One region of the Acidovorax sp. GW823-FHT01C06 genome, then DNA from elsewhere that is predicted to be linked to it. Evidence: predicted binding sites of a transcription regulator. Region 1 holds the regulator's gene; each other region holds the start of a gene.
The links. Region 1 encodes sigma-54, which starts transcription at its own class of promoters, with help from an activator protein. Its sites were predicted from a motif close to TGGCANGNAANCTGCTTT; they were not measured.
Positions count from the first base shown of each region.

Region 1 (7,015 bases):
GGCGACGTGGACGATGTGGAGTCCATCCGCCAGTTCGCCGTGGCCTACCTGCGCAACGAGCAGGACAAGGACCTGCAGGCCTTCAATCTGAAGTTCGACGAGTACTACCTCGAGTCGAGCCTGTACACCAGCGGCCGCGTCGAGGCCACCGTGGGCAAGCTCGTGGCCAACGGCAAGACCTACGAGCAGGACGGCGCGCTGTGGCTCAAGAGCACGGACTACGGCGATGACAAGGACCGTGTCATGCGCAAGAAGGACGGCACGTACACCTACTTCGTGCCCGACGTGGCCTACCACATCGCCAAGTGGGAGCGCGGCTTCACCAAGGTCGTCAACATCCAGGGCACGGACCACCACGGCACCATCGCCCGCGTGCGCGCCGGGCTGCAGGCGGCCGGCGTGGGCATCCCGCAGGGCTACCCCGACTACGTGCTGCACACCATGGTGCGCGTGGTCAAGGGCGGCGAAGAGGTCAAGATCAGCAAGCGCGCGGGCAGCTACGTCACGCTGCGCGACCTGATCGAATGGACCAGCAAGGACGCGGTGCGCTTCTTCCTCTTGAGCCGCAAGCCCGACACCGAGTACACCTTCGACGTGGACCTGGCCGTGGCGCAGAACAACGACAACCCGGTGTACTACGTGCAGTACGCCCACGCGCGCATCCAGTCGGTGCTGCGCGGCTGGGCCGAGCAGGGCGGCGGCGATGTGGCCTCGCTCCAGGGCGCGGACCTGTCGGCGCTCGAAGGCCCGCAGGCCCAGGCGCTGATGCTGCAGCTGGCCAAGTACCCCGAGATGCTCACCGCCGCCGCCGACGGCGAGGCGCCGCACGACGTGACCTTCTACCTGCGCGACCTGGCCGCCAGCTACCACAGCTACTACGACGCCGAGCGCATCCTGGTGGACGATGAAACCGTCAAGCGGGCCCGGCTGGCCCTCGTCGCCGCCACCGCGCAGGTATTGCACAATGGCCTGGCCGTGCTGGGCGTGTCGGCTCCGGCCAGAATGTAAGCAGTCACTATGAAGAAACAACAGACGGGTGGGACCATCATCGGCTTCATCGTCGGGGTCATCGTGGGCCTGGGGGCCGCACTGGCGGTGGCCGTGTACGTGACCAAGGTGCCGGTGCCCTTCCTCAACAAGGGCAACGGGCGGGGCGTGGACATGGATGCCGCCGAATCCCAGAAGAACAAGAACTGGGACCCGAACTCTCCGCTGTACGGCAAGAACCCCGCGCGTCCCCCCGCGCCGGCGGTGGCGGCGGCTTCCGCGCCCGCCTCCGCGGCGGCGCCCGAGGTGCGGGCGGCCGCCTCCGCGCCCAAGCCGGTTGCCAGCAAGCCCGAGGCGGCCAAGGCCGAAAGCAAGCCCGGCGCCGACCCGCTGGGCGATCTGGCCGTCGCCAAGGCCGCCGCCAAGGGCAACCTGGACCCGTTCGACTACTTCGTGCAGGCCGGGGCATTCCGCACCCAGGCCGATGCGGATGCCCAGCGCGCCAAGCTGGCCATGCTGGGCTGGGAGGCCCGGGTGAGCGAGCGCGAGCAAAATGGGCGGGCCGTGTTCCGCGTGCGCGTGGGCCCGTTCACCAAGCGCGATGATGCCGAGCAGCTCAAGGAAAAGCTCGACGGCGCCGGGGTGGAATCGGCCCTGGTGCGGGTGCAGCGCTGAACTGCCGCGCAGCGGGAGCTGAACTTTTTGCGGGGGCATGGCTCACATCCCCCAGACCAGAACCAGGAGAGTCTTTGCCATGAAACGCCGTGAGTTTTCTTTGTCCGCCGCCTCGGCGGTTGCCGCTTCCGCCCTGACGCTGCCAGTGGCCACCCCCGCGCTGGCCCAGGCCCGCCAGTTCAAGGAGGGCAAGGACTTCAAGCGGCTGGACAAGCCCGTGGCGCCCGATGCGCCCGCCGGCAAGGTCGATGTGATCGAATTCTTCTGGTACAGCTGCCCCCACTGCCACGCCTTCGAGCCCACGCTCGACGCATGGGTGAAGAGCGCCCCCAAGGACATGAGCATCCGCCGCATGCCCGTGGCCTTCAATGCCAGCTTCGTGCCGCAGCAAAAGCTCTACTACACGCTCGAAGGCATGGGCAAGCTCGACGCGCTGCACGCCAAGGTGTTCCGCGCCATCCATGTGGAAAAGCAGAAGCTGGCCAAGGACGACGAAATCCTGGCCTGGGTGACCCAGCAGGGGGTCGATGCCGCCAAGTTCAAGGAGGTCTACGGCTCCTTCACCGTGTCCAACCAGGTGCGCCGTGCGTCGCAGCTGCAGGACGCGTATGGCGTGGAAGGCGTGCCTTCCATGGGCGTGGCCGGCAAGTACTACACCGATGGCACCATGGCCGGCAACATGCAGAACGTGCTGCAGGTGGTGGAGCACCTGGCCGCCACGGCGAAAAAGGGGTGACGCCTCCTTGAAGGAAGCGTGGCCCTCGTGAGCCGCCTTCCTGCCCAGGGGAACGCACCCGGCGGCCCGGCAGCGCCGGCTCCACGGGTGCAGGCGTCGGCTTCCAAGCGCCGACGGCCTCGGATGCCCCAAGAAGAAGCCCGCGGATGCGGGCTTTTTTCATGGCGCACGCCGTGGGGTGGCTACAATGACCTGCAAGATTCGTGCCCTATGAACTACCGCATCCTCCCCCACCTCCTGCTTGTCGCCCTGGCCTGCCATCTGGGCGCGGCGCACGCCGAAAAGGCCGACCGCGCCAAGCCCATGAACATCGAGGCCGACGCCTTGCGACACGATGAGCTCAAGCAGACCAGCGTGTTCTCGGGCCGCGTGGTCATGACCAAGGGCTCCATCGTGCTGCGCGGCGCGCGGCTGGACGTGCGCCAGGACGCCGACGGCTACCAGTACGGCGTGGTCACGGCCGAGGCGGGCAAGCGGGCCTTCTTCCGCCAGAAGCGCGATACCGTGGCGGGCGCGCCGGACGAGTTCATCGAAGGCGAGAGCGAAGTCATCGAGTACGACGGCAAGGCCGACAACGTGCGCTTCATCACCCGCGCCGAGCTGCGCCGCTACCGCGGGGCGGTCCTCAGCGACGAGATCACCGGCGCCGTGATCGTCTACAACAACCTCACCGATGTGTTCACCGTGGACGGCAAGCGCACCCCCGCGACCAATGCGGCGGGCGATGCGCCCGCGCCCGGCAGCCGGGTGCGTGCGGTGCTCGCGCCCAAGGACCCGCCCGCCGGTACCGCCGCGCCGGAGGCCGCGCCCCCGGCATCGGCGCCGGTGCTGCGCCCCAGCAACAGCCTTGGCGGCGGCTCCAAGTGAGCGCGCAGCCCGTCAGCCCCGGTCCTGACACCCAGGCGGGCAGCCGCCTGGAGGTGCAGCACCTGGCCAAGTCGTATGGCAGCCGCAAGGTCGTCAAGGATGTGTCGCTGGTCGTGCAAAAGGGGGAGGTCGTGGGCCTGCTGGGGCCCAACGGCGCGGGCAAGACCACCTCGTTCTACATGATCGTGGGCCTGGTGCGCAGCGACGCGGGCGACATCCGCATCGACGGCCATTCGGTGGCCCACATGCCCATCCACCGCCGCTCGCGGCTGGGGCTGTCCTACCTACCGCAGGAAGCCTCCATCTTCCGCAAGCTCACGGTCGAAGAGAACGTGCGCGCGGTGCTGGAGCTGCAGCGCGCGGACGACGACGGCAAGCCGCTGTCGCGCGAGGCCATCGAAGAGCGTCTCACGGCCTTGCTGCAGGAGCTGCGCGTGGACCACCTGCGGGCCTCGCCCGCCATGGCCCTGTCGGGCGGCGAGCGCCGCCGCGTCGAGATCGCCCGCGCGCTGGCCACGCAGCCGCGCTTCATCCTGCTGGACGAGCCCTTTGCGGGCATCGACCCCATCGCCGTGATCGAGATCCAGCGCATCATCGGCTTCCTCAAGGCGCGCGGCATCGGCGTGCTCATCACCGACCACAACGTGCGCGAGACGCTGGGCATCTGCGACCACGCCTTCATCATCAGCGATGGCCAGGTGCTGGCCCAGGGCACGCCGTCCGAGATCGTGGACAACGCCGAAGTGCGCCGGGTGTACCTGGGCGAACATTTCCGCATGTAGACATGGCCTCCACGCTTGTCATTTCGTGTACTGCGCTGCCCCCCGAGGGGGCGTTCGCGCCTTGGGGCGGCCCGGCGGCGCGGTACGGTACCCCCACGCTCCCCGCTGCGCGTGGTTCGCTGCCCCCCGAGGGGGCCTTCGCGCCTTGGGGCGGCCCGGCGGCGCTCAATCAATGAAACCTGGACTCTCGCTGCGCGTCTCGCAGCATCTTGCATTGACCCCCCAGCTTCAGCAGTCCATCCGGCTGCTGCAGTTGTCCACGCTGGAACTCTCGCAGGAAGTCGAGCAGATGCTCGACGAAAACCCGTTCCTCGAACGCAACGCCGACGAGGCGCCGCGCGAGGAGTTTGGCCTGGAAGCCGCCGATACGCCGGCCCAGGCCGACGACTACAGCGCGGATGATGCTATTTTTTCAGGAGCTACCAGCGCAAGCAGTACCAGCGCTGAGGCTCAAAATGATGCTGAAACACCGAGCGCGGGCGCCGACGAGCCCGACTGGAGCGGCGACGGCACGGTGGAGATGGCGCCCAACGACGCCGAGTGGGGCGGCGACGCCCCCGCCCGCAACCGCAACGACGCCGAAGGCGACGAGGCCGACGCCACCGAGCTGGCCCGCACGCACGAATCGCTGACCGCCTTTTTGCACCGACAGGCGCTGGCGCTGCGCCTGTCCGAGATCGACCGCGCCGCGCTGCGCTTCCTGATCGAATCGCTCAACGACGACGGCTACCTGGAGGATCCGCTCGAAGAGCTGGCCATCAGCCTGGCCGGGCCCGACGACCTGGAGCAGATCGAGGAGTTGGTGCACCGCTTCACCGTGGCACAGCGGCTGCTGCAGAGCCTGGAGCCCGTGGGCGTGGGCGCGCGCGGCCTGGCCGAGTGCCTGACGCTGCAGCTCAAGGCGCTGGCCGCCGACGAGGACAGCGACATCGACCCCGACACCGTGCAGACCGCGCTGCGCGTGTGCCAGCAGCCGCTGGAGATGCTGGCGCGGCGCGACGTGCGCCGCCTCACGCAGGCCTGCGGCGACAGCGAGGAGCGCACCCGCGCCGCCATGGCGCTGATCGCCCGGCTGGAGCCGCGCCCGGGGCGCCGCTTCGCCGACGTGGAGCGCAACATCATCATCCCCGACGTGATCGTGCGCAAGGCCGGGCGCGCCAATGGCCGCGACGGGCAGCACAACTTCATCGTGCAGCTCAACCCCGACGTGATGCCGCGCCTGCGCGTGCACGACATCTATGCCGGCGCCCTGCGCGGCCACAAGGGCGGCGAGGGCCACCAGGGCATGCAGCAGCGCCTGCAGGAGGCGCGCTGGTTCATCAAGAACATCCAGCAGCGCTTCGACACCATCCTGCGCGTCTCGCGCGCCATCGTGGAGCGGCAGAAGAACTTCTTCACCCACGGCGAACTCGCCATGCGCCCGCTGGTGCTGCGCGACATCGCCGACGAGCTGGGCCTGCACGAGTCCACCATCAGCCGCGTGACCACGGCCAAGTACATGGCCACGCCCATCGGCACCTACGAGCTCAAGTACTTCTTCGGCTCGGGCCTGGGCACCGAGACCGGCGGCAATGCGTCGAGCACCGCCGTGCGCGCCCTCATCAAGCAATTCGTGGCCGCCGAGAGCCCGACCAAGCCGCTGTCGGACAGCCAGATCGCCGAGATGCTCAAGGAGCAGGGCATCGAGTGCGCGCGCCGCACCGTCGCCAAGTACCGCGAGGCGCTCAAGATCGCGCCGGCGAATCTGCGCAAGGCGCTGTAGGCGCCGTGCGGGCGTGTGCACGGCGCATGCGCCTGGTGGCCCGTTTTTCCGCTCCGTTGCCGTCTTTCCCTCTCACTTCGCCACCCCGTCCATGGCCCGCATCGTCTTCGACCTTCCCGCGCACTTCGGTTTCGTCACCGAAATGCAGATCTACATCAGCCACGTCAACCAGGGCGGGCACCTGGACAACGCGCAGCTGCTGAGCCTCGTGTCCGAGGCCCGGGTGCGGTTTTTCCAGTCACTCGGCTACCCCGAGGCCGACGTGGGCGGGCTGTCCATCGTGGTCGGAGACATCGTGGCGCAGTACAAGTCCGAGGGGTTCCACGGCGAGACCATGCGCGTGGAGATGGCGCCTGCGGACTTCAACCGCTATGGGTTCGACCTGGTCTTTTGCATGACCGAGAAGACCTCGGGCCGCGAGGTGGCGCGCGGCAAGATCGGCATCGTTTTCATCGGCAAGGCCGGCCGCAAGGTGGCGCCGATCCCGGACTCCATTCGCCAGTTGCTGCTGGCCCGTGGCGGCACGCCGGATTCACACGCACTTTCCGAGCGCGTATCCTCACCATCGTCATGAACCAACTCCAACTTTTTCTCCCCTGCGCCGCCGGTGTGGAGGGCTTCCTGGCCGACGAAGTGCACGGCATCACCGGCCTCACGGGGCAGGACCTGCTGGTGGGCCGGGGCGGCGTGCTGCTGCGCGCCTCGTGGCGCGACGCGCTGCTGCTGAACCTGCACAGCCGGCTGGCCCAGCGCGTGCTGGTGCAGCTGGCGCACCGCCCGTACCGCTCCGAGAACGACCTCTACGCCGCCGCCAGCGACGTGGCCTGGGAAATCTGGTTCACCACGCGCCAGACCTTCAAGGTCGAGGTGACCGCCCAGCACAGCCCGCTGCAGAGCCTCAATTTCGCGGGGCTCAAGGTCAAGGACGCGGTGGCCGACCGCTTTCGCGCCAAGAGCGGCGTGCGCCCCGACGTGAACACGCAGTGGCCCGACGTGCGCATCCACCTGCACCTGACCACCGACGAAGCCACCATCTACATCGACACCTCGGGCGAGCCGCTGTTCAAGCGCGGCTGGCGCGAGGACAAGGGCGACGCCCCGCTCAAGGAAACCCTGGCCGCCGCCATGATCGCCGCCAGCGGCTGGGACCCCCACGGCGACAACCCCCAGCCACTGTACGACCCCTGCTGCGGCAGCGGCACCATC
Region 1 is NZ_JBXAKN010000005.1:285,383-292,397, reverse strand. Features, by position in the region: gene argS (arginine--tRNA ligase) at 1-1,008, shown strand, start outside; gene AC1RCS_RS13655 (SPOR domain-containing protein) at 1,018-1,662, shown strand; gene AC1RCS_RS13650 (thiol:disulfide interchange protein DsbA/DsbL) at 1,742-2,398, shown strand; gene lptA (lipopolysaccharide transport periplasmic protein LptA) at 2,609-3,265, shown strand; gene lptB (LPS export ABC transporter ATP-binding protein) at 3,262-4,047, shown strand; gene AC1RCS_RS13635 (RNA polymerase factor sigma-54) at 4,220-5,809, shown strand; gene AC1RCS_RS13630 (acyl-CoA thioesterase) at 5,901-6,383, shown strand; gene AC1RCS_RS13625 (THUMP domain-containing class I SAM-dependent RNA methyltransferase) at 6,380-7,015, shown strand, end outside.

Region 2 (7,015 bases), on a different contig from region 1:
CGGCCTTCAGGGCGATCTGGTCGAGCCAGATGGGCACGCCCGGGTTGTGGCGGCTGGGGGCCACAGGGTCGCGGTGGTAGCGGCCCAGCTGGTACTGCACCACCTCGCCATAGGGCAGGCGCCCGTGGCTGAGCAGCTGGTACAGCGTGACGCCCAGCGCGAACAGGTCGCTGCCCGCGTCGGGCAGCTGGCCGGCGGGATCGCCGTTGCGTTCGTAGCCCGGCCACTGCTCGGGGTTCATGTAGCTGGGGGTGCCCGCGTGCAGGCGGCGGGTGGCCTCGGGCTCGCGGCCCGAGAGGGCCACGCCCAGGTCCAGCACGCGCAGCACGCCGTCGTCGCCCAGGTGCAGGTTGTCGGGCTTGATGTCGCGGTGCACCACGCCCTGGCGGTGCAGCCAGCCCAGCACGCGCGCGGCCTGCACGGCCACCGTCACGGCCTGCCCCACGGCCAGGTGCTGGCGGTGGCGCAGGCGCTGCCCCAGCGTGTCGCCGGAATGCCAGTCGTACAGCAGGTAAAACGCGCTGGCCCCCGCGCCGTCGCCCGTGCCGGTGGCACCCAATGGCCAGTCGTTGAGCCGCGCCAGATGGGCTGCGGCCTGGCCCGACTGCATGCGCCGCGCCACCCAGGCCTCGTGCGCCAGCGTGGCGCGCTCTTCCACGTCGTGGGCGCGCGCGGGCAGCAGGGTCTTGAGGGCATACAGCCGCTGCGTGGCCCCGTCGCGCACCTGGTAGATGCGGTGGATGCCGCTGTCGGCCACCAGGGCCGTCACCGTGAGGCCATCCACGGTGTCGCCCACCTTGAGCAGGGGCAGCACGGGCAGGTCCTGCGCACGGCGGGATTCATCCTGCAGTGTGGCCTCCAGAACGCCCTGCACCTGCACGATCAGCGCGGTCACGTTGTCGCTGCTGCCACGGCGCAGCGCGGCCTGCACCAGCCCGTCGCTCAGGGCCTGCGCCGGCCCGCCCTGGCGCAGCAGCTGGCGCAGTTCGCGCACGGGAAGGCTGCCGTGCACGCCATCGGAGAGCAGCACGAACAGGTCGCCGCTGTGCAGTTCGCCCTGGCTGTAGTCCACCACCACATGGTCATCCAGGCCCATGGCACGGGTGAGCTGGTGGGCGAAGTCGTGCTGCGACATCACGTGGTCGGCGGTCAGCTGCTGCAGCCGGCCGCCGCGCAGCAGGTAGGCCCGCGTGTCGCCCACATGGGCCAGCGTATACGACTGGCCGCGCAGCACCAGCGCGGTCACGGTGGTCAGCCCCACCGCGGGCTGGCGGCGCCGGTTCATGGACGCGAGCCAGCCGTTGTGGGCGGACAGGATGCGGTCCAGCGCCACCGTGGTGTCCCAGGTGTCGGGCGTGGCGAAGTAGTCGTTCACCAGCGTGTTGACCGTGGTCTGGGCGGCCTCGCGGCCATTGCCGCCGGTGCTCACGCCATCGGCGATGGCGGCGATGGCACCCCGCTCGCGCTCGCGCCCCTGCCCGGACACCAGCGCGGCGAAGTCCTCGTTCAACGCCTTGCGCCCGGCCTGCGAGGTGTAGCCAAAGTCCAGTTCAAAACTCATGCACCAGCTCCATGCAGGTTTCATGCCCAAGGTGGTGCATGCCGCGCCCGCCGGGTGCGCGGGGCGGCACGGGTCCGGCCCCGGCCTGCCCCATTCTCCGGGCCCGGCGCCAGCCCGCGCCCCAGATGCGTGCAGGGCGACTGGCACAAGCATTGCTTAACGTAGGCAACGACCCTGCGGGGTCCCGCAATTCAGCCGTGCAATGGCGCACCGAGGAGTTGTACGGACAAAGGCGTCCCCACATGCCGTTTCGAATCGCATTCGAAGCAGCATCGTGTGGACGCCTTTTTTGTTTTTCGCGCCGCCCCGGCGGCGCAACGGACGGAGTCACGATGAAAAAGCTCAAGCTGGTGATGGTGGGGAACGGCATGGCCGGTGTGCGCACGCTGGAAGAGCTGCTCAAGATTGCCCCCGATCTGTACGACATCACGGTGTTCGGCGCCGAGCCGCACCCCAACTACAACCGCATCCTGCTCTCGCCCGTGCTGGCCGGCGAGCAGACCATCGACGAGATCATTCTGAACGACTGGTCCTGGTATGCCGACAACCACATCACGCTGCACACCGGCTTCACGGTGACCGACGTGGACCGCGTGCGCCGCGTGGTCAGCGCGACCAGTGCCGCAGGCGATGTGATCACCGCCGAATACGACCGCCTGATCATGGCCACCGGCTCGAACCCGTTCATCCTGCCCGTGCCGGGCAAGGACTTGAAGGGTGTGCTGGCCTACCGCGACATCGCCGACACCCAGGCGATGATCGACGCCGCCGCCACCTACAAACACGCCGTGGTCATCGGCGGCGGCCTGCTGGGCCTGGAGGCCGCCAACGGCCTCATGAAGCGCGGCATGCAGGTCACCGTGGTGCACGTGGCGGGCTGGCTCATGGAGCGCCAGCTCGACGACGTGGCGGGCAAGATGCTGCAGGATTCGCTGCAGCAGCGCGGCATGCAGTTCCTGATCGGTGCGCAGACGCAGGAACTCGTGGGCAACGCCGATGGCCGCGTGGCCAGTGTGAAATTCAAGGACGGCACCGAGGTGCCCGCCGACCTCGTGGTGATGGCCGTGGGCATCCGTCCCAACACCGCGCTGGCTGAAAAGATGCGTCTGCACGTGAACCGCGGCATTGTGGTGAGCGACACGCTGCAGACCACCACCGACGCACGCATCTACGCCGTGGGCGAATGCGCCGCGCACCGGGGCATTGCCTATGGCCTGGTGGCCCCGCTGTTCGAGCAGGGCAAGGTGCTGGCCAACCACCTGGCCGAGTTCGGCATCGGCCGCTACCAGGGCTCGCTGACCTCCACCAAGCTCAAGGTCACCGGCATCGACTTGTTCTCGGCCGGCGACTTCCAGGGCGGTGAAGGCACCGAGGAAATCGTGATGAGCGACCCCTTCGGCGGTGTGTACAAGAAACTCGTCATCAAGGACGACAAGCTGGTGGGCGCCTGCCTGTATGGCGACACGGTGGACGGCAGCTGGTACTTCAAGCTGCTGCGCGACGGCCGCAGCGTGACCGACCTGCGCGACAAGCTCATGTTCGGCGAATCGCATCTGGGCGACACGGGCCACCAGGGCCAGAGCAAGGCCGCCGCCATGCAGGACAGCGACGAGGTCTGCGGCTGCAACGGCGTGACCAAGGGCGCCATCTGCAAGGCCATCAAGGAAAAAGGCCTGTTCACGCTGGACGAAGTGCGCAAGCACACCAAGGCCAGCGCATCCTGCGGCTCGTGCACCGGTCTGGTGGAGCAGATCATCATGTTCACGGCGGGCGGCGACTACAGCGCCACGCCCAAGACCAAGGCCATGTGCGGCTGCACCGACCACGGCCACCAGGCCGTGCGCGATGCGATCCGCACAGCCAAGCTGGTGACCATCGCCGACGTGTTCAGGTTCATGGAATGGAAGACGCCCAATGGCTGCGCCAGCTGCCGCCCCGCGGTCAACTACTACCTCATCAGCACCTGGCCCAAGGAGGCCAGGGACGATCCGCAAAGCCGCTTCATCAACGAACGCAGCCACGCCAACATCCAGAAAGACGGCACCTACAGCGTCATCCCGCGCATGTGGGGGGGAGAGACCACGGCCGACGAACTGCGCCGCATCGCCGACGCGGTGGACAAGTACAAGATCCCGACCGTCAAGGTCACGGGTGGCCAGCGCATCGATTTGCTGGGCGTGAAGAAGGAAGACCTGGTCAATGTGTGGAAGGACATCGGCATGCCCAGCGGCCACGCCTACGCCAAGGCCCTGCGCACCGTGAAGACCTGCGTGGGCAGCGAGTGGTGCCGCATGGGCACCCAGGACAGCACGCAAATGGGCAAGGACCTGGAGCGCGCCATGTGGCGCATGTACGCCCCGCACAAGGTCAAGTTCGCCGTGAGCGGCTGCCCGCGCAATTGCGCCGAGGCCGGCATCAAGGACGTGGGCATCATCGGTGTGGACTCGGGCTGGGAGATGTACGTGGCCGGCAACGGCGGCATCAAGACCGAGGTGGCGCACTTCTTCACCAAGCTCAAGACCGCCGAGGAAGTGCTGGAGTACACGGGCGCGTTCTGCGAGCTGTACCGCCAGGAGGGCTGGTACCTGGAGCGCACCGTGCACTACGTGGACCGCGTGGGCCTGGACTACGTCAAAAAACGCATCCTCGAAGACCACGAAGGCCGCAAGGCCCTGTGGGAGCAGCTGCAGTTCGCGCTCGACGGCGAGCCCGACCCCTGGTTCGAGTTCGACAAGGCGGCGGTGGACACCCGCCAGTTCGCCCCCCTGGGCGCCTGAGTCCCCACGGAGCACATCCCATGCAACGCAGAACCCTCCTGACCGCCGCGGCCTGCGGCGCCCTGGCCCCGCTGGGCAACGCCCACGCCCAGGTCACCGACCTCAACGACGCCATCAACAAGGCCGGGCGCCAGCGCATGCTGAGCCAGCGCGTGGGCAAGGCCTGGCTGGCCCTGTCCCACAAGGCCGACACGCCCACGGCGCGCCAGGTGCTGGGCCAGTCCATCGCGCTGTTCGAGCGCCAGCTGGCGGAGCTCAAGGCCTTTGCGCCCTCGCCCGCCATCCGCGAGACCTATGTGAAGCTGGAAACCGCCTGGGCCGCCCACAAGGTCACGCTGGCGGCCGAAACCTCGTCCGCCGACAACGCCAGCGCCATGCTGCAGGCCGATGCCAAGGTGCTGGCCCTGGCCCATCAGGGCACCACGCAGTACGAAGCCGCGCTGGGCAAGCCCGTGGGCCAATTGGTCAACGTTGCGGGCCGCCAGCGCATGCTGAGCCAGCGCATGGCCAAGTTCTACCTGGCCGCCATGCTGCCCGTGGACGCGGCCACCGCCACCACCGAGATCGCCAAGGCGCGCGGCGAATTCATCGCCGCCACCGAGCTGCTGCGCAACGCCCCCCAGGCCACCAGCCGCATCCGCCAGGAGCTGCAGCTGGCCGACGGGCAGTGGGTTTTTTTCGACGCCGCGCTGCAGCGCATGCAGGGCGGCGGCAACGTGAACCGCCAGGTGGCCGAGGTGTTCGTGGCCAGCGAGAACCTGCTCTCCAGCATGGACCGCGTGACCGGCCTGTACGCCGCGCTTTCCGCCTGAGCCCGGCTGTTCGTCCGGTACCCCGTCCCACGGCCCCACGCCCCCGCAACACAAAAAAATCGAAGGAATCATCGCCATGACCATGACCACGACCACCCCCGCCGACTGGAAGCTGATCTGCCGCGTGGACGACATCCCCGAGCTGGGCTCGCGCCGCGTGGCGCGCCCCCAGGGCCTGGACGTGGCCGTGTTCCGCAACGACGCCGGGGGCGTGTTCGCGCTGCTGGACCGCTGCCCGCACAAGGGCGGCCCGCTGTCGCAGGGCATCGTGTTTGGCACCCACGTGGCGTGCCCGCTGCACAACTGGACCATCGGCCTGTGCGACGGCCAGGCCTCGGCGCCCGACGAAGGCTGCACGCCGCGTTTCGCCGTGAAGGTGGAAGACGGCAGCGTGTACCTGGACGCCACGGAACTGGCCTCGCACGCGCTGGACCTGGCACGGCCGCTGGCCGGGCCCGCGCGGCGCGGCGTGGCGGCGTGAAGAAGAAGCCCCGGAGCCAGCTCCGCGCCAGAAGGCCTGTCGCCCGAAAACGCTAACAAATTCATAGCTTTCAGCGCTTACCACACAAGCGCTGGAGCACAAAAACACCGGAATCCACGCCATGCAAGAAACCAAATCCACCTGCCCCTACTGTGGCGTAGGCTGCGGCGTGATCATCGAAAGCGACGGCCCCCAGATCACCGGCGTGCGGGGCGACCCAAACCACCCCGCCAACTTTGGCCGCCTGTGCACCAAGGGCTCGACCCTGCACCTCACCGCCAGCAGCCCCATCACGCTGCAGACCCGGTTGCTGCAGCCGCAGCAACGTCTGCAGCGCAGCGATGCTCCACGCGCCATCTCATGGGACACGGCCCTGGGCCTGGCCACCGAGAAGTTTGCCCACACCATCCAGCAGCACGGCCCCGACGCCGTGGGCTTCTACGTGAGCGGCCAGTTGCTGACCGAGGACTACTACGTCTTCAACAAACTCGCCAAGGGCCTGATCGGCACCAACAACATCGACACCAACTCGCGCCTGTGCATGAGCAGCGCCGTGGCGGGCTACAAGCAGACGCTGGGCGCCGACGCACCGCCCGCCTGCTACGACGACGTAAAACACGCGCAGTGCCTGTTCATCGTGGGCAGCAATGCGGCCTGGGCGCACCCCATCCTGTTCCGCCGCATCGAGGACGCGCGCGCCGCCAACCCCGGCATGAAGGTCATCGTGGCCGACCCGCGCCGCACCGACACGGCCGGCATGGCCGACCTGTTCCTACCCATCCAGCCGGGCAGCGACGTGATGCTGTTCAACGGCATGCTGCACATCATGCTGTGGGAAGGCTGGATCGACGCCGCCTACATCGGCGCGCACACCACGGGCTTCGACGAACTCAAGGCCCTGGTGCGCGACTACACACCCGAACGCGTGGCGCAGACCTGTGGCATTTCGGTGGCCGACCTGACCACCGCCGCCAAGTGGTTTGCGCAGTCCAAAGCCACGCTCAGCCTGTACTGCCAGGGTCTGAACCAGAGCAGCAGCGGCACGGCCAAGAACGCAGCGCTCATCAACCTGCACCTGGCCACCGCACAGATCGGCAAGCCCGGCGCGGGCCCGTTCAGCCTGACCGGCCAGCCCAACGCCATGGGCGGGCGCGAGGTGGGTGGCCTGGCCAATCTGCTCAGCGCCCACCGCGACCTGGCCAACCCGCAGCACCGCGCCGAAGTGGCCGCGCTGTGGGGCGTGGCCGATGTGCCCAGCAAGCCGGGCAAGACGGCCGTGGAGATGTTCCAGGCCGCTGCCGACGGCGAGATCAAGGCCCTGTGGATCGCCTGCACCAACCCCGCGCAGAGCATGCCCGACCAGGCCACCGTGCGCCGCGCGCTG
Region 2 is NZ_JBXAKN010000010.1:213,458-220,472, forward strand. Features, by position in the region: gene AC1RCS_RS20005 (bifunctional protein-serine/threonine kinase/phosphatase) at 1-1,561, opposite strand, end outside; gene nirB (nitrite reductase large subunit NirB) at 1,894-4,338, shown strand; gene AC1RCS_RS20015 (type IV pili methyl-accepting chemotaxis transducer N-terminal domain-containing protein) at 4,359-5,150, shown strand; gene nirD (nitrite reductase small subunit NirD) at 5,233-5,631, shown strand; gene AC1RCS_RS20025 (nitrate reductase) at 5,753-7,015, shown strand, end outside.
Region 2: the regulator sigma-54 is predicted to act here: its motif matches at 1,703-1,720, upstream of nirB (nitrite reductase large subunit NirB).

Region 3 (7,015 bases), on a different contig from region 1:
AGCACCAGCACCATCAGGATGACGGCCGAGACGAGCGTGGCGTTGCTGCGCTGCTGGCGGCTCCAGCGCTGCGGCCAAAAGGCGGTGAGCATGAAAAAGACCCCTGTGACTACAAGCGGGTCGTGCTTACTGGCAGCGGACGTCTTCGTTGAAATACTTCTTGGACAGCGCGGCATAGCTGCCGTCGGCCATGACTTCGGCCAGCGCCTTGTTCCAGCCGGCGGCCAGCGAGCTGTTGCCCTTGGCCACGGCGGCGGCGATGCGCTCGATGAACAGCATGTCGCCGAGCTTGAAGCCGGCGCCGGGGTTCTTCTCTGCCACGGCCTTGGCCACGAAGCGGTCGGTCACCCAGGCGTCCACGCGGCGCGAGTTCAGCGCGCTGCGGGCATCCACGTCGGTGGGGAAGTTCTTCATTTCCTTGATGGACGAGACCTTCTGCACGTTCTCGAGGTAGCTGGTGCCGGTCTGCACGGCCACCACCTTGCCCGCCAGGTCCTTGGCGCTCTTGATGGCGGGGTCCATGGCGATGATCATGCCGCCCGAGCAGTAGTGCGGGTCGGTGAAGGTGACGGCCTTGGCGCGCTCTTCGGTGATGCCGTGCGAGGCGATCACCAGGTCCCAGCGGTCCTGGCGCAGGCCGGTGAGCAGCGCATCGAAGCCCAGGGTCTTCCACTGGATCGCGAGGCCCATCTTTTTGGCCACCAGTTCGGCCGTCTCCACCTCGAAGCCGGTCAGCGTGGTGCCGTTGAAGAAATTGAACGGAGCGAACTGCCCCTCGGTCGCGATGAGGATCTTGCCGTCCTTCTTGACCTCGTCCAGCGTGCGGGCCTGGGCAGAAGCGAAAGCGGCGCAGAGCGCGAGGGCGGTGGCAACAGCCTTGAACAATTTCATGGGATGGGTCCTGTCGGGGGTATTTCAGGTACAAAAAATCCGGCATGCGGGTAGCAGGCCGGAGGCTGGTGGATCGGATGCACAGGCATCGCGAAACGCGAAGTCTGCCGTCATCAAGTAGTAACGATTATAAATATGCGAATTTTTTCCTTGGGCCTGCGGACAACCCTCAAAGCCCCGTTGTGTGCCAATTCACAACAGGTTTAGAGCGGTGTCCCCAACCGGACGCAGGCGCTACGCCTCCGTCTACAGGGCGCGGTCTGCGCTACCGGCGCGAGCCAGACCAGTGCCCCCGCGCAAGGGCTGCCCCGCCGCGCTGGGGGCGTCCCCCTTCAGGGGGAAGGCGCCGAAGGCGACTCAGGGGGTCATCTCAAGAACGCGTCGTACCCCGTCTTGAGGATCAGCGTGCTCACCACCACGATGAAGATGCCGCGCACGAAACCCGTGCCGTGCTTGAGCGCCAGGTGCGTGCCCAGCAGGCTGCCCACGACGTTGGCCACGGCCAGCGTCACCGCGAAGTGCCACCAGACGTGACCCTTGGCGGCAAACAGCACGATGGCGGCGACATTGGTGGCGCAGTTGAGCAGCTTGGCCGAGGCCGAGGCATTGAGAAAGTCGTAGCCGAGCAGCCGCACGAACAGGAAGACGAAGAAGCTGCCGGTGCCCGGGCCGAAGAACCCGTCGTAGAAACCGATCAGCACGCCGATCAGGCAGGCCGCCAGCACTTCGGCGCGGCCCGCGAAGCGCGGCGTATGGTGCCGCCCCAGTTCCTTCTTGGCCAGCGTGTAGGCCAGCACGCCCAGCAGCACCAGGGGCAGCAGCTTGCGCAGGAAGTCGGCCGACATCACCGTCACCGCCCAGGCGCCGGCGAACGAGCCGGCGAAACCGGCCGCCGCGGCCGGCAGCATCGCCGGCCAGCGGATCTGCACGCGGCGGCTGTACTGCCAGGTGGCCATGGCCGTGCCCCACACCGAGGCGGCCTTGTTGGTGCCCAGCAGCGTGGCCGGTGGCGCCCCCGGAAAAGCCGCGAACAGCGCCGGCACCATCACCAGCCCGCCGCCACCCACGATGGCGTCCACGAAGCCCGCGAGCAGCGAGGCCAGGGTAATAAAAATCCATTCCATCGCAGTATTTTCGCACCCAGCCTGCTATGGATTTAGGAACAGATACAGAGACCAGCGCACCGGGCCCGGCGACGAACGGGCAAGAAAAAGGCGCTGGGATCGCCAGCGCCTGAAAAAAAACGCACCTCGTTGGGTGCTTGAAATTTGGTTATTGGTAGAAAGGATGTCTCCTCGGGCCCCTCGCTTGGCACACCGAAGCGCGCTTTCGAGTGCTGCAACTGTAACGGCTGCACCCCACTGGTGCATTGGGGGTTTCCCGCCCCCGTTGTGGGGCGGGAAAACCGCGCGCGGGGCCACGAATCGGGGTTCGCGGGTTGGCACGGCTCATGCAATGCGCTTGTAACAATTTGCGAAAGGGAGCCTTCATGCGGGCAGTCAACCACCGGTTCATCGCGGTCGTGTCGTTGGGTCTGGGGCTATGCGCCAGCGCACTGGCGCAGGCCGTGCCCGAGGTGGCGGCGGCCCCCGCCGCGCCCCTGGCGCGCCCTGGCCTGGTGGCGCACGGCGCCGTCAGCGCGGCGGACACCGCCTGGATGATGACCTCCACGGCGCTCGTGCTGCTGATGACGCTGCCCGGCATTGCCCTGTTCTACGCGGGCATGGTGCGCAAGAAGAATGTGCTCAATACCATGGCCAGCGTGGTCGCCATCGCGGCGCTGGTCAGCCTGCTGTGGTTCGGGGCGGGCTACTCGCTGGCGTTCACGCCCGGCAACGCCTGGGTGGGCGGCTGGGAGCGCGCGGGGTTCACGGGGCTGGACTTCGACCTGGCGGGCGGCAAGCTCGCCGTGAGCCATGTCGCGCCGCACATTCCCGAATCGGTGTACGCCATGTTCCAGCTCACCTTCGCCATCATCACGGCCGCGCTCCTGGTGGGCGCGTTCGTCGAGCGCATGCGGTTTTCCGCCATGCTGATCTTCATCGGCCTGTGGACCTTGCTGGTCTATGCCCCGGTGGCGCACTGGGTGTGGGAGCCGGGGGGCTGGCTGGCGCGGATGGGCGCGCTGGATTTCGCCGGGGGCTCCGTGGTGCACGTGAACGCGGGCGTGGCGGGGCTGGTGTGCGCGTGGTTCCTGGGCCGCCGCACGGGCTATGGCCGCGAGCCCTTCGAGCCCTACAACCTGGGGCTCACCATGGCGGGCGCGGGCCTGCTGTGGGTGGGCTGGTTCGGCTTCAACGCGGGCTCGGCCGTGGCGGCCGATGGCCGGGCGGGCCTGGCCATGGCGGTCACGCACCTGGCCGCCGCCGCTGGTGCGCTGTCCTGGATGCTGGGCGAGTGGGTGGTGCGCGGGCGCCCTTCGCTGCTGGGGCTGTGCTCGGGCCTGGTCGCGGGACTCGTGGCGATCACGCCCGCCGCAGGCTTCGTCACGCTGCGCTCGGCGGTGGTGATTGGCCTGGTGGCCGGGCTGGCGTGCTACTGGGGGGCCACGGGGCTCAAGCGCCTGCTGCGTGCCGACGATTCGCTGGATGTGTTTGGCGTGCATGGCATTGGCGGCATCGTGGGCTCGCTGCTCACGGGGGTGCTGGCCAGCAAGACCGTGGGGGGCGTGCAGGGCAGCCTGCTCACCCAGGCCATCGGGGTGGGCGCCGTGATGGCCTACAGCCTGGTGGTGACGGCCGCGCTGCTGTGGATCATCAATTTTGCGATGGGTGTGCGCGTGGATGCGCAGAGCGAGCAGACCGGACTCGACATCGCCCAGCACCGCGAACACCTGGGCGGCTGAATGAAGCCCGCTCTCCCGAGGCCCTGCGGGCCTTCCCCCGCTCTCGCACCGCCGCGCAATGCGGGCCGGGGGGCGCAGCCAGCGCGGCGGCCCGCGCCTGGGCCGCACCGGTTTCATTCGCCGCGGGTTGTGCGCAGCGCAATGGATGACTGAAATGCAGTAAGGAGCCGACCATGCCCGATTCCGACAAGCTCGCCATTGCCGCCCACCTGCATGTGCTGCTGCGCCGCAAGACGGGGCGCGTGACCGACACCGAGTGGATGGCGGCCAACGCCGAGTACGCGCTGGAGATCGTGCGGTTCGCGCGCCAGCGCGCGCAGGAGGACAACGCGCCCGAACTCACCGAATGGGCGGACCGCCTGGACCAGGCCATCCATGCCGCGCCACCCGCCGCCCCGCGCCGCCCCTTGCTGGATGTGGCCACCCAGGCGGTGCGCCAGCGCATGGCGCCGCCGCCGCCAGAGCCTGCGCCGGAGGTTCCCCGCTATGTGGGAGGGATTCGCTGACCGCGCTGCGGCCGGGTGGCCGTTGCCCGGGTGGTGTCAGTGCGCTGCCGCGCCCTGCACGAACAGGCCCGCCGTAGGCAGCAGCCCGGCCAGCTTGTCGTCGCCATAGGTGCGCAGCACCTGCGCAATCACGACCTGGTAGCCGTTGAGCCACTGCGCTTGCGCCGCCTTGGCCTTCAGGTGGGCGGGGTGCTGCATCAATGCCTGCAGGGCCTCGAGCGACTGCCAGTAGTACACGTTGGACACCAGGCCCTTGCCCGTGTCCTCCCACGATTCCTCGCCCAGGTAGCCGTCGATGGAGCGGGCGGCGGTGGCAATCGCCTCGTCCAGGCGGTGGAAGGCGTCGTCGAACTGTTTGGTGGCGAAGATGAAGGTGGAGGAGTACATGGGCGCGATGGTACCCACGCTTATGCCGCGCGCCGCGCCTGGATGATCCACTCCGCCGCCTTCTCGGCCAGCATCAGGGTGGGCGAGTTGGTGTTGCCGCTGGTGATGGTGGGCATGGCCCCCGCGTCCACCACCCGCAGGCCCGCAATGCCGCGCACGCGCAGTTGCGAGTCCAGCACGGCCATCGGGTCATCATCCCGCCCCATCTTCGTCGTGCCCACGGGGTGGAAGATGGTGGTGGCGATGTCGCCGGCCAGGCGCGCCAGGTCCTCGTCGCTCTCGAACTGCACGCCGGGCTTCCATTCCTCGGGCCGGTACTTGGCCAGCGCGGGCTGGGCCACGATGCGGCGCGTGACGCGCAGGCTGTCGGCCGCCACCTGGCGGTCTTCGGCGGTGCTCAGGTAGTTGGGCGCGATGGCCGGTGCGGCCTTGAAGTCGGCGTTCTTGATGTTCACCGTGCCCCGGCTCGTGGGGTTGAGGTTGCACACACTGGCCGTGAAGGCCGGAAAGCTGTGCAGCGGCTCGCCAAACGCGTCGAGCGACAGCGGCTGCACGTGGTACTCGATGTTCGGCCAGGGCTGGTCGGCGCTGCTGCGCGTGAAGGCGCCCAGCTGCGAGGGCGCCATGCTCATGGGGCCGCTGCGTTTGGTCGCGTATTCGAGCCCGATCTTGGCCTTGCCCCAGAGCGAGCTGGCCATGGTGTTGAGCGTGGGCACGCCGCCCACCTTGAACACCGCGCGGATCTGCAGATGGTCCTGCAGGTTGGCGCCCACGCCGGGCAGGTCGTGCACCACGTCGATGCCGTGCTGGCGCAGCAGCGCGGAGGGGCCGATGCCCGAGAGCTGCAGCAGCTGCGGCGAGTTGACGGCACCGGCGCTCAGGATGACCTCGCCCGTGGCGCGGGCCGTGACCATCTCATGCCCGTCCCACACCAACACGCCCGTGCAGCGCTTGCTGCCGTCGGGCTGCGTCTCGATGAGGAGCTTGGCGGCCTGCGCGCTGGTCCACATCTCGAAGTTGGGGCGGCCGTAGCAGGTGGGCCGCAGGAAGGCCTTGGCGGTGTTCCAGCGCCAGCCGCTTTTCTGGTTGACCTCGAAGTAGCCCACGCCCTCGTTGCTGCCGCCGTTGAAATCGTCGGTGGCGGGGATGCCGGCCTGCTGCGCGGCCTGGGCGAAGGCGTCCAGCACGTCCCAGCGCAGGCGCTGCTTTTCCACGCGCCACTCGCCGGAGCTGCCCGTGGCCTTGTTGCCGTGCAGGCGCTTGAAATTTTCATTCACGCCATCGGGCTGGTCCAGGCGCCAGTGGTCCTCGTGGCGGCGGAAGTAGGGCAGGGCGTTCTCCCAGCGCCAGCTGGCGTCGCCGGTCAGCTCGGCCCACTGGTCGTAGTCGCGCGCCTGGCCGCGCATGTAGATCATGCCGTTGATGCTGCTGCAGCCGCCCAGCGTCTTGCCGCGCGGGTAGCGCAGGGTGCGGCCGTTCAGGCCCGCGTCGGGCTCGGTGTTGTAGAGCCAGTCGGTGCGCGGGTTGCCGATGCAGTAGAGATAGCCGACGGGGATATGGATCCAGTGGTAGTCGTCCTTGCGGCCTGCTTCGATCAGCAGCACGCGGTGGCGGCCGTCGGCGCTCAGGCGGTTGCACAGCAGGGCGCCGGCGGTGCCTCCGCCGATGATGATGGTGTCAAACGTGGTGTGGTCGCTCATGGGCAGGCGGTGCGGTGCAAGGGTTGGGACGGAGGGCCATTGTGCGGATGGCACCACGCGTGTCGAGAGGGTCACTGCCTATTGCTACTAAATATGTAGCTTGAAGCGCTTGATGCCAAAGCGCTGGAGGCCTGTTTGATATTAATTTCACGCGGCCCCGGCCGGCCTGTGCTTGGCGGCCCGTGCGGGCGGGCGTAAATCCTACGCGCCGCCTGTGCGTGGCTCCGCTACCATGCACCCTCTCTTTCCCTCTTGGCGGCCGCGCCGCCCAGTCCATGACCGACCACGCACCTCGCATTGTTCGCGCCGACACGCCCCAGGGGGCGAGTGCGCAACTGCATGGGCGCTGGGGCGCGGCCGAACTGGGCACACGGTCGCAGTGGGAGGCGGTCTGCGAGCAGCTGCGCGCCAGCCCCCCCGCGCCCGGGCTGGGCTGGGACCTGACGCAGCTGCAGTGGCTGGACCACGTGGGCGCGCAGCTGGTGTGGAACCACTGGCAGCGGGCCTGGCCGGCGCAGCTGGCCTGTACCGACGGCCAGCGCGACATGCTGGAGCGCGTGGCGGAGTTCACCACGGCCACCCCGCCGGCCCGGGAGCCCTGGCGCCTGGCCGAGCAGGCGGACCACCTGGGCGTGCTGGTGCTGCACGGCCTCAGCCATGCGCGGCACATGCTCGAAATGGTGGGG
Region 3 is NZ_JBXAKN010000001.1:245,524-252,538, forward strand. Features, by position in the region: gene AC1RCS_RS01115 (amino acid ABC transporter permease) at 1-92, opposite strand, end outside; gene AC1RCS_RS01120 (ABC transporter substrate-binding protein) at 127-891, opposite strand; gene AC1RCS_RS01125 (sulfite exporter TauE/SafE family protein) at 1,257-2,015, opposite strand; gene AC1RCS_RS01130 (ammonium transporter) at 2,381-3,736, shown strand; gene AC1RCS_RS01135 (hypothetical protein) at 3,910-4,242, shown strand; gene AC1RCS_RS01140 (antibiotic biosynthesis monooxygenase family protein) at 4,279-4,629, opposite strand; gene AC1RCS_RS01145 (GMC family oxidoreductase) at 4,650-6,329, opposite strand; gene AC1RCS_RS01150 (MlaE family ABC transporter permease) at 6,605-7,015, shown strand, end outside.
Region 3: the regulator sigma-54 is predicted to act here: its motif matches at 2,331-2,348, upstream of AC1RCS_RS01130 (ammonium transporter).

Region 4 (7,015 bases), on a different contig from region 1:
CGTGTGATGGATCGGGGGTGGGGGGAATCTGTGTGGTCATGGCGTATGCGGCTTTCCTGGCACTCTCACTGCGGGCCTTGGCCGCGCGCTCAGTCGGTGAACGCCACGGTGTGCCTGGCGCGGCGGTCGACCTGCAGATTGAAGATATCCGGCCGTGCATAGTGGCCGACCACATCGAAGTCATAGCGCGCGCGCACCAGCTCCTCCACATCGATCTGCGCGGTGAGCAAGCCTGTCCGGCCCTGCAGCGGACCCGCCAGCACGTCGCCCAGCGGCCCGACGATCACGCTGTTGCCGCGGATGAGCGGCCGATCCGGCTCCCACCCCGGCGCCTCCACCCCCAGCTCGCGCGGCGACGGCTGCACCTGGCAGGCGCTGATCACGAAGCAGCGCCCCTCGTGCGCGATGTGGCGCATGGAGCACTGCCAGATGTCGCGTTCGTCCACCGTGGGCGCGCACCAGATCTGCACACCCTGCGCGTACATGGCGGTGCGCAGCAGCGGCATGTGGTTCTCCCAGCAGATCACGCCGCCCACGCGGCCCGCGGCCGATTCGACGACCGGCAGGGTGGAGCCATCTCCCATGCCCCATATCAGCCGCTCGGTGCCGGTGGGCATCAGCTTGCGGTGCCTGGCCACCAGCCCCTCCACCGGGTCGAAGTACAGGGCAGTGCAGTACAGCGTGCTGCCCGCGCGCTCGATCACGCCGAGCACGAGCGTGGCGCCGGTGCGTGCCGACAGGCCGGCCAGTGCCTGCGTCTCGGGCCCTGGCACGTCGATGGCGCTGGCGTGGTACCGGGCGAAGGCCTCACGCCCTTCCGGCAGGCGATAGCCCAGGCGCGTGCCAAAGATCTCGCCCTTGGGGTAGCCGCCCAGCAGGGCCTCGGGCATGACCACCAGCCGCACGCCCGATGCCTGGATATCGGCCTCGTGGGCGAGCACATCGGCCAGCGTCTGCGCGGTACCCGCGGGGGAAGAGCCGATCTGCAGGGCGGCAACGGTCGTGAGGGGCATGGTGGAAGTCCTTGGGAGAAAGAGGTCCCCCAGTGTTGCCAAAGCCCTAAGATGAATCAATCCGCCACCGTTGCTTAGTGATATGAATAATATTGATATCGGATTTGATCTCAACGGCCTGCGCGTCTTCGAGGCCTTGCACGAGGAAGGTGGGGCCACGCGCGCGGCGCTGCGGCTGGGCGTGACCCAGTCGGCCGTGAGCGCGGCGCTGGCACGGCTGCGCCATGTATATGGCGACCCGCTGTTCACCCGCACTGGCCGTGGCCTGGCGCCCACGCTGCGCGCGCAGGAGCTCAAGCCCGTGATCAGCGAAGCGCTGAACAAATGCAGGGAGAGCCTCGCCCTGGGCTCCACGCCCCAGACGCGCTATCAGGTGCGGTCCGTGGTGATCGGCATGTCGGATGATTTCGAGATCGCGATGGGCCAGGCGCTGGTGAGGGCCGTGGCGCAGCACGCGCCCGGCCTGCGCCTGGCCTTTCGGCAGACGCACAGCCAGATCGTGGCCGAGATGCTCATGGCGCGCGAGATCGACCTGGCGATCACGGCCGGCGGATTCGCCACACGCTGGCTCAGCCACCAGGCGCTGGGCGAAGGGGGGTACGCCTGCCTCATCGACGCAGTGGCGCCGGGCCCCGTCGCCAGGGCGGGCAAGCGGCGCGGCGGCGCAGCCCCGCCCGGCCTGAGCGTGGAGGACTACGTGCACCGCGAGCATGTGCTCATCTCGTCGGGCGGCTTCATCGGCGTGGTGGACGAGGTGCTGGCCGCCACGGGCCACAAGCGCCGTGTGATTGCATCCACCACGCATTTCGCCGCCCTGCCCTACCTGCTGGCGGGAACCCGCGCGGTCGCCACGCTGCCCGCGCATGCGGCCCAGGCGATCGCGCGGATGACCGGCCTGCAGGTTCTGCCCTGCCCGATCGCCATGCCGCGCTATGCCATCGAGCTCGGCTGGCGCACCGATGCGCTCCGCGATTCGGCGGTGGCGCATGTCCGCACCATCGTGGCGCAGCAGTGGCCCCAGGGATCTGCTGCCACGGGGGCCTGAGCCCCCAGCCTGCGCCCGCCTGCCGTGCGGGGTTTCTTTCGGTACCGCGCCGGCTCAGTCGCCCGTGGTCACCAGGAAGTCGCGGCTGATGCCCCCTCCCAGGTCGTTGACCCGGTCAAGGAACTGCGTGAGGAACGCGTGCAGCCCTGTCGACAGGATTTCGTCGATGCGGCCATATTGCAGGTCGGCCAGCAGGCGGCCCGCGCGGCGCTGCGTTTCAGCCGACTGCTGATTGGCCACGACGCCCAGGTTGTCCACCACTTCGCGCAGGCAGGCGTGCAGCGAGCGGGGCATGTCGCGGCGCAGGATCAGCAGGTCGGCCACGCGGCCGGGGGTGATCACGTCGCGGTAGACCTTGCGGTAGACCTCGAAGGCCGAGACGCTGCGCAGGATGGCGCTCCAATGGTAGAAGTCGTTCTCCTGGTTGCGCTCGCTGGCCCGGCCGAAGAAGTCGTTCTTCACCGCATGGAACTTCACGTCCAGCAGGCGCGCGGTGTTGTCCGCCCGCTCCAGGAAGGTGCCCATGCGCAGGAAATGAAAAGCCTCGTCCTGCAGCATGGTGCCCAGCACCACGCCGCGCGACAGGTGCGAGCGGTACTTCACCCATTCGAAGAACTGCCCCGGATCCCGTTCGAAGGCGCTGCCTTCGAGCTGGCGGTGCAGTTCCAGCCAGGTCTGGTTCTGCGTCTCCCACACCTCGGTGGTGAGGGCGCCACGCACGGCCCGCGCATTTTCGCGGGCGGCACGCAGGCACGAGAGGATGGACGAGGGGTTGTCGCCGTCGCGCACCATGAACTCGAGCACGCACTGCGGCGTGACCTTGCCATGCTTGGCGGCATAGGCCGGGATCAGCTCGCTGATGGACAGCAGCCCTTCCCAGCCTTCCTGCGCCACGTCGGCGGACTGGGGCAGCAGCGAGGTTTCGTAGCTCACGTTGAGCATGCGGGCGGTGTTTTCCGCCCTTTCGGTGTACCTGGACATCCAGAACAGATGGTCGGCGGTGCGGCTCAGCATTTCAGAATCCTCCCTGTGATTGCGTCATGCCGCCCATGGATTGCGACTGCAGCGCCGGCGCGGCGGTGTGCTCCCCCAGCACCCAGGTGTCCTTTGTCCCGCCGCCCTGCGAGGAATTCACCACCAGCGAACCCTCCTGCAGCGCGACGCGCGTGAGCCCCCCCGCCACCATCTGCACCTCGCGGCCGCTGAGCACGAAGGGGCGCAGGTCGATGTGGCGCGGCGCGATGCCGCTCTCCACGTAGGTGGGGCAGCTGGACAGGCTAAGCGTGGGCTGCGCGATGTAGCCTGCCGGGTTGGCCAGCAGCGCGCGGCGGAAGTCCTCGATCTCGGCCTGCGTGGCCGCCGGGCCGATGAGCATGCCGTAGCCGCCCGCGCCGTGCACTTCCTTGACCACCAGGTCCTTCAGGTTCGCCAGCACGTGCTGCAGGTCGTCCTGCTTGCGGCACATCCAGGTGGGCACATTCTTCAGGATGGGCTCCTGGCCCAGGTAGAAGCGGATCATCTCGGGCACGTAGGGGTAGACCGACTTGTCGTCGGCCACGCCCGTGCCCACCGCATTGCAGATGCCGACATTGCCGGCGCGGTACGCCTCCATGAGGCCGTGGCAGCCCAGCGTGGAGTTGCGGCGGAACACCTGCGGGTCGAGGAAGTCGTCGTCCACGCGGCGGTAGATCACGTCCACCCGCTGCAGGCCGCGCGTGGTGCGCATGTAGACGAACTTGTCCTTGACCACGAGGTCCTGTCCTTCGACCAGCTCCACCCCCATCTGCTGGGCCAGGAAGGCATGCTCGAAGTACGCGCTGTTGTGCATGCCGGGTGTCAGGACCACCACCGTGGGCTCGTCGGCCGTGGCGGGCGCGCTGGCGCGCAGGGTCTCCAGCAGCATGTCGGGGTAATGCGCCACCGGCGCCACCTTGTGCAGGCTGAACAGCTCGGGGAAGAGCCGCATCATCATCTTGCGGTTCTCGAGCATGTAGCTCACGCCGCTGGGCACGCGCAGGTTGTCCTCCAGCACGTAGTACTCGCCCTCGCCCTGTGCATTGGGGGCGCGCACGATATCGATGCCGGCGATGTGCGCGTAGATGTTCTTGGGCACCTGCACGCCGGCCATCTCCGGCCGGTACTGGGCATTGTTGAGGATGAGATCGGCGGGCACGATGCCGGCGCGGATGATGTCCTGGCCGTGGTACACGTCGTGGATGAAGCGGTTGAGGGCCGTGACCCGCTGCACCAGCCCCTGCTGCATGCTGCTCCACTCGTGGGCCGGGATGATGCGGGGAATCAGGTCGAACGGGATCAGCCGCTCGTTGCCCGCCCCGCCCTCATCCTTGGCGCCGTAGACGGCAAAGGTGATGCCCACGCGCCGGAAGATCATCTCGGCCTCGGCCCGGCGGGCCTGCATCACGTCAGGGGGCTGTTTGTTCAACCACTGCGCATAGCGCTTGTAGTGTTCCCGCACATCGCTGCCATCGAAAGGCAGCATGGCGTACATCTCGTCAAATTTCTGCATGAACTGGCCTCCTGCTGTCAGGATAGCAAGTTGTACGCCCGCACTCCCCGAACCAGCTCAAAATCTTTCCGGGGCCCCGTGCATCGGCAGGCCGGCGGGCCCGCCGCGCCCGCAGATCACTCCGGCCACGGTGCCATGCGATGCTGCCAGTACCGCGCGCCGACGTCGCGTTCACACGCCACCCGCGCGGGTTGCGCCGACGACCACGCGGCAGCCCCGCAGCGGGACGACTCCACCACGCGGATCCCCCGCTCCCGGTAGCGCTGCAGCACCTCGGCCGCAGGGTGGCCAAAGCGGTTGCGGTAGCCCGCCTGCACCAAAGCAGTGCGCGGTGCCACGGCCTCCAGAAACGCCGGCGAGGACGAGGTCTTGCTCCCGTGGTGGGGCACGAGCAGCACGTCGGCCTGCACCGCGGCGCCCCGCGCCAGCAGGGCCTGCTCCTGGGCGGCCTCGATGTCACCGGCCAGCAGCGCGACGGAGCCCGTTTCCCCTTTTTCTGCGGCGGCCGCGATGCGCAGCGTGCAACTGAGCGCGTTGGGCCGGGCGGTGGGCGCGGCGGCGTCTTGTGCCCCCGGGTGCAGCACCTCGAAAGACACGCCATCCCATGTCCACCGCTGGCCCGCCACGCAGGGCCTGACGGGGCGCAGTGCCTGCAGCGTGTGCTCAGCCTCGATCGAACCAGTGAGTTCGGCCCCCGGCTGCTGGGCCAGCACCGCCGCCGCGCCGCCCGTGTGGTCGGCATCGCGGTGGCTGAGCATGAGCACGTTCACGCGCTCGCCCAGCGCCCGCAGCAGCGGCACCAGCACGCGGTGGCCCGCGTCGCTTTCGCGGCTGAAACGCGGCCCTGCGTCGTACAGCAGGGTGTGGGTCGCGGTGCGCACCAGCACCGCATTGCCCTGGCCGATGTCCGCCGCCAGCAATTCGAACTGTCCCGCCGCCGGCCGCGCGGGCTGCCAGCACAGCGCGGGCCACAGCAGCGGAAGGGCCAGCCACCGCAGACGCCAGGGCAACCTCGCGGCCACAAGCGCACCCCCGGCCACGGCCAGCACGCCGGCCCACAGCGGCGCCGCGGGCATGTGGAGCACGGCCCAGGGCCACTGCGCCAGCCATTGCAGCAGTACCGCCAGCGGCTGCAGGCCGAAGGCGGCCAGGCTCCAGAGCGGCGGCCACAGCACCCCGCCCAGTGCCAGCGGAGTGACCACCAGGGTGACCCAGGGAATCGCCACCAAATTGGCGGCAAAGCCCACCACGGACACCTGGCCGAACAGCAGCAGGGTCAGGGGCGTGAGGGCCAGCGTCACCACCCACTGCTCGCGCACCAAGGCATGAAAACGCTGCCTGGCGCTGGATGGATAAGCGCCATCAGCTACTGAATTAGTAGCAAACAAGATACCCACGGCGACAAAGCTGAGCCAGAAGCCTGCCTGCGCGAGCGCCCAGGGGTCCGCCACCACCACGGCCGCGCACGCCAGCAGCCACACCTGCGGCCACGGCCAGCGGCGGCCGCACAGCTGCAGCAGGGCGATGGCGCCCAGCATGGTCACCGTGCGTTGCGCAGGCACGCCCCAGCCGCTGAAAACGGCGTACGCCGCGGCCAGCGCCACCCCGGCGGCCAGCGCGGCGGACGGCGCGGGCACCGCCAGGCACAGCCGCGTGGACCTTCGCCACAACGCCCCCACCGCCAGCGCGGCCAGCCATGCGAACAGCGTGATGTGAAGGCCCGAAATGCTCATGAGGTGCGCGACGCCCGTGGCGCGGAACACGTCCCAGTCGGCACGGTCGATGGCACGCTGGTCACCCGTCACCAAAGCCGCCACCACGCCCGCGATGCGTGCGCGGGCGGGGTCGTCGCCGTGCACGTCGCGGGCCAGGCGGTCCAGGATCGCGTCGCGCACGGATTGCCGCAGCCGCTCCACGGGATGCCGCCAGGTCGATTGCAGATGCACCGGAGGCTCATCCCTGGGGCCCGCGCGCACATATCCCGTGGCCTGCACCCCCTGCTCCCACATCCACAGTTCGTAGTCAAACCCGTGCGGGTTGCGCAGCCCGTGCGGAGCCTTCAGCCGCACCGTCAGCGCCCAGCGGTCACCCGCCTTCAAGGCGGGCGGCTGGCGCTGCAGGTCCACCGCTCCGCCGGGATCAAGGAACGGCCCCCCGTACCAGGCCACTTCGATGCGCGTGGGCAGGGCCACGGGGGAGCCGTTCAGGCGCGCGGCCTGCACGTCCATGCGCAGCCGGGTTCCGGCCTCGTTGGCCTGCGGCATGGCGGCCACCACGCCGGTGACACGGATGTCCTGCCCTTCCAGCGCGGGCGCCAGGCCTTCTTCCATGTAGTCCACGGCCCGCAGCCCGGCCCCCGCGAACATCGCCAGCGCGCCGGCGCACAGCGCGAGCACGGTGGCCGCCGCGCGGGCCCCGCGCCCCGCCGCC
Region 4 is NZ_JBXAKN010000002.1:125,695-132,709, forward strand. Features, by position in the region: gene AC1RCS_RS06115 (trans-sulfuration enzyme family protein) at 1-40, opposite strand, end outside; gene AC1RCS_RS06120 (carbon-nitrogen hydrolase family protein) at 90-1,013, opposite strand; gene AC1RCS_RS06125 (LysR family transcriptional regulator) at 1,096-2,058, shown strand; gene AC1RCS_RS06130 (alpha-E domain-containing protein) at 2,113-3,072, opposite strand; gene AC1RCS_RS06135 (circularly permuted type 2 ATP-grasp protein) at 3,074-4,585, opposite strand; gene AC1RCS_RS06140 (DNA internalization-related competence protein ComEC/Rec2) at 4,702-7,015, opposite strand, start outside.
Region 4: the regulator sigma-54 is predicted to act here: its motif matches at 4,608-4,625, upstream of AC1RCS_RS06135 (circularly permuted type 2 ATP-grasp protein).